Chondromyces crocatus: one gene and its partners. The protein of the gene in region 3 interacts with the protein of the main gene of each other region in a pairwise test. Links are inferred from orthologs where the notes say so. Each region holds a gene or a part of one and is shown on either strand. Other genes may lie near its edges.

The links. The genes of interacting proteins can lie anywhere in the genome.
Region 1: the proteins of CMC5_RS19055 (region 3) and ftsA interact in binary tests that used the Escherichia coli proteins (3 or more experiments, as listed by UniProt). The link is inferred for Chondromyces crocatus from one-to-one orthologs.
Region 2: the proteins of CMC5_RS19055 (region 3) and ftsZ interact in binary tests that used the Escherichia coli proteins (3 or more experiments, as listed by UniProt). The link is inferred for Chondromyces crocatus from one-to-one orthologs.

Annotation. Positions count from the first base shown.
Region 1 is NZ_CP012159.1:8,881,793-8,884,637, forward strand. It holds ftsA (cell division protein FtsA), read right to left. Parts: upstream 2,156-2,845; coding sequence 845-2,155; downstream 1-844. Other genes in the region: ftsZ (cell division protein FtsZ), read right to left, coding at 1-646; CMC5_RS32055 (cell division protein FtsQ/DivIB), read right to left, coding at 2,312-2,845. UniProt on the Escherichia coli protein: Essential cell division protein that assists in the assembly of the Z ring. May serve as the principal membrane anchor for the Z ring.
Region 2 is NZ_CP012159.1:8,880,305-8,883,136, forward strand. It holds ftsZ (cell division protein FtsZ), read right to left. Parts: upstream 2,135-2,832; coding sequence 866-2,134; downstream 1-865. Other genes in the region: dnaJ (molecular chaperone DnaJ), read right to left, coding at 1-753; ftsA (cell division protein FtsA), read right to left, coding at 2,333-2,832. UniProt on the Escherichia coli protein: Essential cell division protein that forms a contractile ring structure (Z ring) at the future cell division site. The regulation of the ring assembly controls the timing and the location of cell division.
Region 3 is NZ_CP012159.1:5,161,643-5,164,523, reverse strand. The notes cover bases 22-2,881. They hold CMC5_RS19055 (rod shape-determining protein), read right to left. Parts: upstream 2,039-2,881; coding sequence 1,004-2,038; downstream 22-1,003. Other genes in these bases: CMC5_RS48555 (RNA recognition motif domain-containing protein), read right to left, coding at 2,838-2,881; rpmG (50S ribosomal protein L33), read right to left, coding at 2,361-2,522; mreC (rod shape-determining protein MreC), read right to left, coding at 25-879. Also shown: CMC5_RS19065 (hypothetical protein), read right to left, coding at 1-14. UniProt on the Escherichia coli protein: Forms membrane-associated dynamic filaments that are essential for cell shape determination. Acts by regulating cell wall synthesis and cell elongation, and thus cell shape.

The sequences.
Region 1 (2,845 bases), 3.7 Mb from region 3 along the record:
CGAAGTCGACGTTGACGATGCCGTTCTGCGTGATGAGGTCGCTGATGCCCTTGATGGCCTGGTAGAGCACCTCGTCCGCTTTGCGGAAGGCCTCGACGAACGACAGGTCCTCATCGCCCAAAGAGAGCAGCTTCTGGTTGGGGATGGTGATGAGGGTGTCGACGTGCTCGGCGAGCATCGCCAGACCGAGCTCGGCACGGCGTGCACGCTGCTTCCCTTCGAAGAAGAAGGGCTTGGTGACGACACCGACGGTGAGGCATCCCTCTTCACGGGCGAGCTGCGCGATGACGGGCGCAGCGCCGGTGCCGGTGCCACCGCCCATGCCGGCGGTGACGAACACCATGTCCGCGCCGGCGATCATTTCCTTGATCCGCGTCACGTCCTCGAGCGCAGCCTTGCGGCCCTTCTCGGGATCAGCGCCCGCACCGAGCCCACGGGTGACGCTGGCACCGATGTGCATCTTGGTCGGGGCCAGGCTGGCGCCGAGCGCCTGCGCGTCGGTGTTGACGACGATGAACTCGACCCCTTCGAGGCCGAAATTCATCATCGTGTTGACCGCGTTGCCGCCAGAGCCACCGCAACCGATGACCTTGATGCGGGCTTCGTACCCAGCATGCTCTGGGGCGAACTCGATGGAGAAACTCATGAAATCCTCCCGGGGGATGTGCGTGCAGTCGCTCTGCCCGCCGCCTCGCGGGCTTGGTTTGGAGGCGAGGGCACTTCGCCCTGCGCCGGACTCGCGGTCAAGAGGCGCCTCTTCCTCTTGACGCTGTCACGTTCAAAACCTTGATCAGGACCCGTCGAAACCGCCCTCTCCTAACAACTTTTGGTAGCCCCGTCATGCTCAGAAAGCAGCACGAAGCCAGCTCCAGAATCTCCCCCCAGACTTCGTCTCGATCCGCATCTCTTCTTGAAGTTCGCGGCGCGGCTCCTTGACGATTCTGTCACGACGGGCGTCGATGCGGGTAACCTCAGGCGGCACGGGTGTGAGCGCGCGAGCCTGCGCCAGCGCATTTGCTCCGTACTGAACAAGTCCCACCCCTGTCGCGTACTGGGGGCCAGCGACGAGCTGCGTGATCCCGCGAACGCCCACGGGCACACCCAGCCGCACAGGCATGCCGAGAATTTCCTCGGCAAACTCGGTCATGCCTTCCATGAGCACGCCGCCGCCCGTCAGGACCGCGCCCGCAGAGAGCTGCTCGAGGAGACCCGTGTCCTCGATGCGCTTGCGGATCACAGCGAAGATTTCCTCCACGCGTGGCTCGATGATGTCCGACAGCACACGCCGAGCGGTCCGACGAGGCGGGTGACCGCCGACGCCAGGGACCTCGATTTCTTCATCATCGCCCACCATGCGGCCGAGCGCGCAGCCGAAATTGCGCTTGAGCCGCTCCGCTTCGCCCATGGGGGTGCGCAAGCCCGCCGCGATGTCCGCGGTGACGTTGTTGCCACCTGCGGGAATCACGCTTGCATGGGCGATCCCTCCATCTACATAGAGGAGGAGATCGGTCGTCCCTCCACCCACGTCGATCAGCGCGACGCCGATTTCTTTCTCGTCTTCCGAGAGAACCGACTCAGCGCTCGCAACGGGCTCGAGGACCACGTCTGCAACGGTGAGGCCACAGCGCTCGGCGCAACGGACCACGTTCTGAACGCACGACGTCGCGGCCGTGATGAGGTTGACTTTCGTGCCGAGCCTCACTCCGCTCATGCCCACGGGATCCCGGATGCCGTCCTGGTTGTCGACGGTGAACTCGCGTGGGAGAACGTGCAGGATCTGGCGGTCTGCGTCGACCGGGATTGCGCGCGCACCTTCGAGGACGCGCTCGACATCCAGCCGGGTGACCTCACCGCCCGAGATGGCTGCGACACCATCCGATCCGTGGCAACGGATGTGGCTCCCTGCCACGCCCGCGTAGACGGTGCGGATCTCGACACCGGCCATGGTCTGGGCCGCCTCGATCGCTTCGCTGATCGAGCGGACAGTCCAGTCGATGTTGCTCACCACTCCCTTGCGGAGACCTCGGCAAGGGACGTTCCCTACCCCGAGGATCGTGATCCCATCGGCGTCGACCTCCCCCACGACGGCGCAAACCTTCGTGGTCCCGATGTCCAGGCCGACAACAATCTCGGTGGTCTCCATCCGGCTCTTCATCGCGTGCACAGTCCTCATGCTCGGCGGGAGCCCGGTCACGGAGTCGGCAGAACGCAGGTCATGGCGCTGGGCCACGCGGCCTGGGACCGCTCCCGATTCGGGCAGGGAGGACGCTGACATGCTCCGACCGAATCGGACAAATTTTGGTCGCGGGAGTCATTTCATCCGGACGACGACCCGCTCCGGATGCGCTTCGTTGTCGAGGAAAAGCACGGAAGCGTTCGCCTTCCGCCTGGCGAGCTCGTTCAAGACCTGCGCCGCCTGCGCGACTCTTTCGCGGTAAGGTGGGTTACCCAGGTGCAAGGAGATGCCCTCTTTGCCGATCATGAAGACGAGCGTTCCATCCTTGACGAGATGCAGCTCCTGGACGGGGTAACGGCGAGAGATGCCGGCACGATCGAACTCGTCGAGCACGTCGAGCGCGCGACGCACGGCGAGGACGACGCCAGGGCGATCTTTGGCCACTTGCTCGGGTGAGATGCCGGTGACGACGGGGAGGTCCGCGGGGTCGTCGCCGTCGTGACGCTTGAAGAGATCGCCATCGCGGGTCGCGAGGTAAAGCTCGCCTCCGATGGCGACGAGGGCCTGCGCTTCGCGCTCGACGACGGAGACGTGGATGGTGGAGGGGAGGCGGCGCGTCACCGTCGCCTTCTCGATCCAGGGATCCGCGGAGATCGCAGCCGAGGCCAT
Region 2 (2,832 bases), 3.7 Mb from region 3 along the record:
GAGGTCGACGTCGACGTAAAGATCGCCAGGGGGCGCGCCGGGAGAACCGGGCATCCCCTGGCCAGGAACGCGCAGCCGCTGCCCGCCATCGATGCCGGCGGGGAACGAGACGACGACTTTGCGGGAGCGCTCGACGGCTCCTGCTCCTTTGCAGGCGGCGCACGGGGTCTTCACGATGGATCCCTCGCCGCTGCACTCGGGGCAGGTCTGAGAGAACATCACGAAGCCACGGGCGGTCGAGACCTGGCCTGCGCCGTTGCACGTCCCGCAGGTCTTGCGCTTCGTCCCTGGCTTGGCGCCCGTACCGCTGCACTCGTCACACGGCGCAGGCGTCCGGAGAGCGACCTCTCGCTTGCAACCGCAGATCGCCTCTTTGAGGGTGAGGCGCTGTTGCACGCGGATGTCCTGGCCACGCGCCGGGCCACGGCGGCCTCTCCCTCCTCCTCCGCCGAAGCCGCCGAAGAACTCCGAGAAGATGTCCTGGAAGTGCGAGAAGATGTCGCCGCCTTCGAAGCCGACCGCGCCTTCGAGCCCAGCGTGACCGAACTGGTCGTAGCGACCGCGTTTGTCAGCGTCCGAGAGGACTTGATAGGCCTCAGTCGCCTCCTTGAACTTCACCTCGGCCGATGCGTCGCCGGGGTTTCGGTCAGGATGAAACTTGAGGGCCAGCTGTCGGTAGGCCTTGCGGATGTCGTCAGGAGATGCGTCGCGCGCAACGCTGAGGACTTCGTAATAATCGCGCTTTTCACTCATGGGCGGCCAGAGCGCGGCGAGGGTTCGCCGCGGCGGAGAAAGGACAGGGAGCCGCGCCAGACGATAAGTCGCAGCACGCCGAAGTCAACGCGTCGCTCGTGCGATGCCAACCTTACTGGCCGCGACGCTGGAACGCGGGGGTATCCCAGTCGCCGTCGAGCGGGGGAACGAAGCTCGAGCGATCCCTGGTTCCGCCCGCTGCACCCGCCTGAGCCGGGGCTTGCGAGGGAGCAGCGCGACGTGAGGTCGGGTAACCCACATCCTCACGGGTCGGGGGTCGCTGCGTCAGCGGAGGCGCGTTCATGGCCGCACGGGACGAAAGGGGCGCCGCCGAGGCTGCGATCGGGGAGAGGGCGTGCGTCCCGCTGCGCCCGGTCGAGGAGCTCGTGTACTGCTGCGGGACCTCCACGACGGGATGATCGAAGCCGGTCGCGATGACCGTCACCTTGATCATGTCGCCCATGCTCTCGTCGATGGTCGCGCCGAAGATGATGTTGGCGTCTTCGTGCGCTTGCTCCTGCACGAGGGTCGCAGCCTCCTCGATCTCCTTCATGCGCATGTCGGGGCCGCCGACGATGTTGATGAGCACGCCGGTGGCGCCTTCCACGGAGATGTCATCGAGCAGCGGCGAGCTGACCGCCATCTCTGCCGCGAGGCGCGCGCGCCCCTGGCCCTTGGCGCAGCCGGTGCCCATGAGGGCGCGGCCCATGTTCGACATGACGGTCTTCACGTCGGCGAAGTCGACGTTGACGATGCCGTTCTGCGTGATGAGGTCGCTGATGCCCTTGATGGCCTGGTAGAGCACCTCGTCCGCTTTGCGGAAGGCCTCGACGAACGACAGGTCCTCATCGCCCAAAGAGAGCAGCTTCTGGTTGGGGATGGTGATGAGGGTGTCGACGTGCTCGGCGAGCATCGCCAGACCGAGCTCGGCACGGCGTGCACGCTGCTTCCCTTCGAAGAAGAAGGGCTTGGTGACGACACCGACGGTGAGGCATCCCTCTTCACGGGCGAGCTGCGCGATGACGGGCGCAGCGCCGGTGCCGGTGCCACCGCCCATGCCGGCGGTGACGAACACCATGTCCGCGCCGGCGATCATTTCCTTGATCCGCGTCACGTCCTCGAGCGCAGCCTTGCGGCCCTTCTCGGGATCAGCGCCCGCACCGAGCCCACGGGTGACGCTGGCACCGATGTGCATCTTGGTCGGGGCCAGGCTGGCGCCGAGCGCCTGCGCGTCGGTGTTGACGACGATGAACTCGACCCCTTCGAGGCCGAAATTCATCATCGTGTTGACCGCGTTGCCGCCAGAGCCACCGCAACCGATGACCTTGATGCGGGCTTCGTACCCAGCATGCTCTGGGGCGAACTCGATGGAGAAACTCATGAAATCCTCCCGGGGGATGTGCGTGCAGTCGCTCTGCCCGCCGCCTCGCGGGCTTGGTTTGGAGGCGAGGGCACTTCGCCCTGCGCCGGACTCGCGGTCAAGAGGCGCCTCTTCCTCTTGACGCTGTCACGTTCAAAACCTTGATCAGGACCCGTCGAAACCGCCCTCTCCTAACAACTTTTGGTAGCCCCGTCATGCTCAGAAAGCAGCACGAAGCCAGCTCCAGAATCTCCCCCCAGACTTCGTCTCGATCCGCATCTCTTCTTGAAGTTCGCGGCGCGGCTCCTTGACGATTCTGTCACGACGGGCGTCGATGCGGGTAACCTCAGGCGGCACGGGTGTGAGCGCGCGAGCCTGCGCCAGCGCATTTGCTCCGTACTGAACAAGTCCCACCCCTGTCGCGTACTGGGGGCCAGCGACGAGCTGCGTGATCCCGCGAACGCCCACGGGCACACCCAGCCGCACAGGCATGCCGAGAATTTCCTCGGCAAACTCGGTCATGCCTTCCATGAGCACGCCGCCGCCCGTCAGGACCGCGCCCGCAGAGAGCTGCTCGAGGAGACCCGTGTCCTCGATGCGCTTGCGGATCACAGCGAAGATTTCCTCCACGCGTGGCTCGATGATGTCCGACAGCACACGCCGAGCGGTCCGACGAGGCGGGTGACCGCCGACGCCAGGGACCTCGATTTCTTCATCAT
Region 3 (2,881 bases):
GCAGAGTTTCTCATCCCGACCTCCTCACCTCCGGTTCTGGGCCGACGACTCCTCCGGCGGAGGGGTGGTGACGATCAACACCTCTTCGAGCCGCGAGAAGTCCACTGCCGGCGCTGCGAACACCTGCTGGTAGATGCCGAAGTCGCGCCGCACCACCTGCGTCACGGTCCCCACCGGGATCCCCTTGGGAAACCGCCGCCCCACGCCGCTCGTGACCAGCAGATCCCCGACCTCGACCTCGTCGGTGCGCTGCATGTACTCCACGCTGCAGGCGTACTTCGTCTCGTCCCCCGTCCCCCGGATGAACCCACGCGCCCCCGTGCGCTCCACGACCACGTCGACGCCGCTGCCGGCGTCCACCACCAGCCGCACATCCACGCTGTCCCCGGCGCTCTTCAACGTCGTCCCGACCACGCCATCAGCCGATAGCACGGGCAGGTTCGGGCCGATGTCCCGCGCCTCGCGATCCAGCGTCACACGCGCCACACGGAAGAACTCGTTCGTATCTTTCCCGATCACCTGCGCACTCACGACGTCGGTGGGCAAACTCTGCCGCAGATCGAGCAAACGCCGCAGCCGCCGGTTCTCTTCCTCCAGCGCCTCCAGGCGCCGCACGCGCTCACGCAGCCGGGCCATCTGGGACGCGAGGCGCGCGTTGTCCTCCTTCACGTCGACCAGGTAGATGTAATCGCCCCAGATGTGCGAGATCCCGCGGGCCAGCGTCGCGGCCGCGTACTGCACGGGCGCCGCGATCCGGACGAGCACCCGGTCTGCGCCGGTGTTCTGCTTCGGATCGCGCATGCTCGCGCGCAGGAACCAGAACGGCACCGCGAGCGCCAGGATCACGATCAGGAAGTCGCGGTAGCGTTTCAGATTCAACGTAGCCTCCGCACCATCCGTCCCCCGTGCTCTCAGAGCCCCAGTGAACGGGTGGCGATTCCCCGACGAGCCCGGGGGCGACGACCCCTCTACGGCTCCGACCTTCCCTCCGCGCCCCCTGATCCTAGCTGATCGTGACCTCCTTCAGCAGCTCCAGGTGATCGAGCGCCTTCCCGCTCCCGAGCACCACGGCGCTGATGGGGTCGTCGCAGACCATCACCGGCAAACCGGTCTCTTCACGCAGCAACACATCCAGGTTCTTCAGCAGCGCACCGCCTCCCGTGAGCACGATGCCCTTGTCGACGATGTCGGCTGCGAGCTCCGGCGGCGTCCGCTCCAGCGCGATCAGCACCGCTTCGACGATGGCGTTGATCGGCTCCGTCAGCGACTCGCGGATCTCGTCCGAGTTGACCATCACCGTCTTCGGGATGCCTGCGACGAGATCACGGCCCTTCACCTCCATCGTGAGCTGCTGCTCCAGCGGGTAGGCGTTGCCGATGGTGATCTTGATGCGCTCTGCGGTCTGCTCGCCGATGGCCAGGTTGTACTTGCGCTTCATGTAGGCGACGATCGACTCGTCCATCTTGTCGCCGCCGACGCGAACGCTCTGCGAGTACACGATCCCGGCCAGCGAGATCACCGCGACCTCCGTCGTCCCGCCGCCGATGTCGACCACCATGTTGCCGCTCGGCTCCGTGATCGGCAGGCCGGCCCCGATCGCGGCCGCCATCGGCTCCTCGATCAGGTACACCTCGCGCGCGCCCGCGCCCTCGGCGCTCTCCTTCACCGCGCGCTTCTCGACCTCGGTGATCCCGAATGGCACGCAGATGATGATCCGCGGCTTGACCAGCGTCCGCCGGTTGTGCGCGCGCGCGATGAAGTAGCGCAGCATCGCCTCGGTGATCTCGAAGTCGGCGATCACACCGTCCCTCAACGGGCGCACGGCCTGGATGTTGCCGGGCGTCCGGCCCAGCATCTCCTTCGCCTCACGGCCGACGGCGAGCACCTTCTTGCCGCCCCGCGTGTCTCGCTGGACCGCGACGACCGAGGGCTCGCAGGAGACGATCCCCTTGCCCTTCACGTAGATGAGGGTCGTGGCGGTACCCAGATCGATCGCGAGATCGTTCGAGAACAGGCCGTAGAGCCAGTCGAAGATCATCGCACCGCCTTCACCGCTCGAGCGCGTTCGTAGAGGCCCTGCCCGTGAAGGTCAGGGACGTTCGTTGAAGCCAAATCGACCGATCTCCGGCAGAGCAGATCGGAGACCCACTTGCGGGCCGACGCCGGAGCAAGGGGCCGCCCTCTCCCGGCGTTGCGGGCACATCGCATCAGACAGGCTCGTGTCGCATTGAAAGATGTGGTCGATGCCACATCGTGGGGGCCTGGTGTTCTTCGAAGGCGACCGTCGTGAGCGCCTCCCTCACCACGCATGGACACCAGGTGCCCAGCGCGAGTGCGCGGAGGCCAGGCTCACGAACGGCTCAGCCCTTCGAGATCTTGCCCTCTTTGTGCTCGGTGTGCTTGCGCTCGGCCGGGCAGAACTTCTTGATGACGAACTTCTCCGTCATCGTCCGCTTGTTCTTGGTGGTGTGGTAGTTCGCGCGGCCGCAGTTACCGCAGGTGAGCTTGATGATGTCGCGCATGAGAGCTTCTCCAGGAACGGGATGGTGAGTCGGTGGGACGGGTGAGGTCACCCAAACGACTCGGGGGTCACCGGCACCGCCCGGCTCATCAGAATCGGCTTTCCCTCGACCCGGGGAGCCTGGTTCGACGAGAGGCGGCTGCACGTCCGCGCGAGCCCCGACCGCCCGCCACGAGCGCGCCTACCGTACGAGAATTGATGCGGTTGTCAACCGGGAGGCAACCAGAACACCGCCCACCGCAGGCGGAAAGAGACCCCTGAGGCACAGCCCGAGGGCTCTCTTTCCGGTCAACTCACCGTGGGCGGTGCGGTTCTCTCAGTCGTCCCAGTCGTCGTCCGTCGTACCTCGACGATCCCACT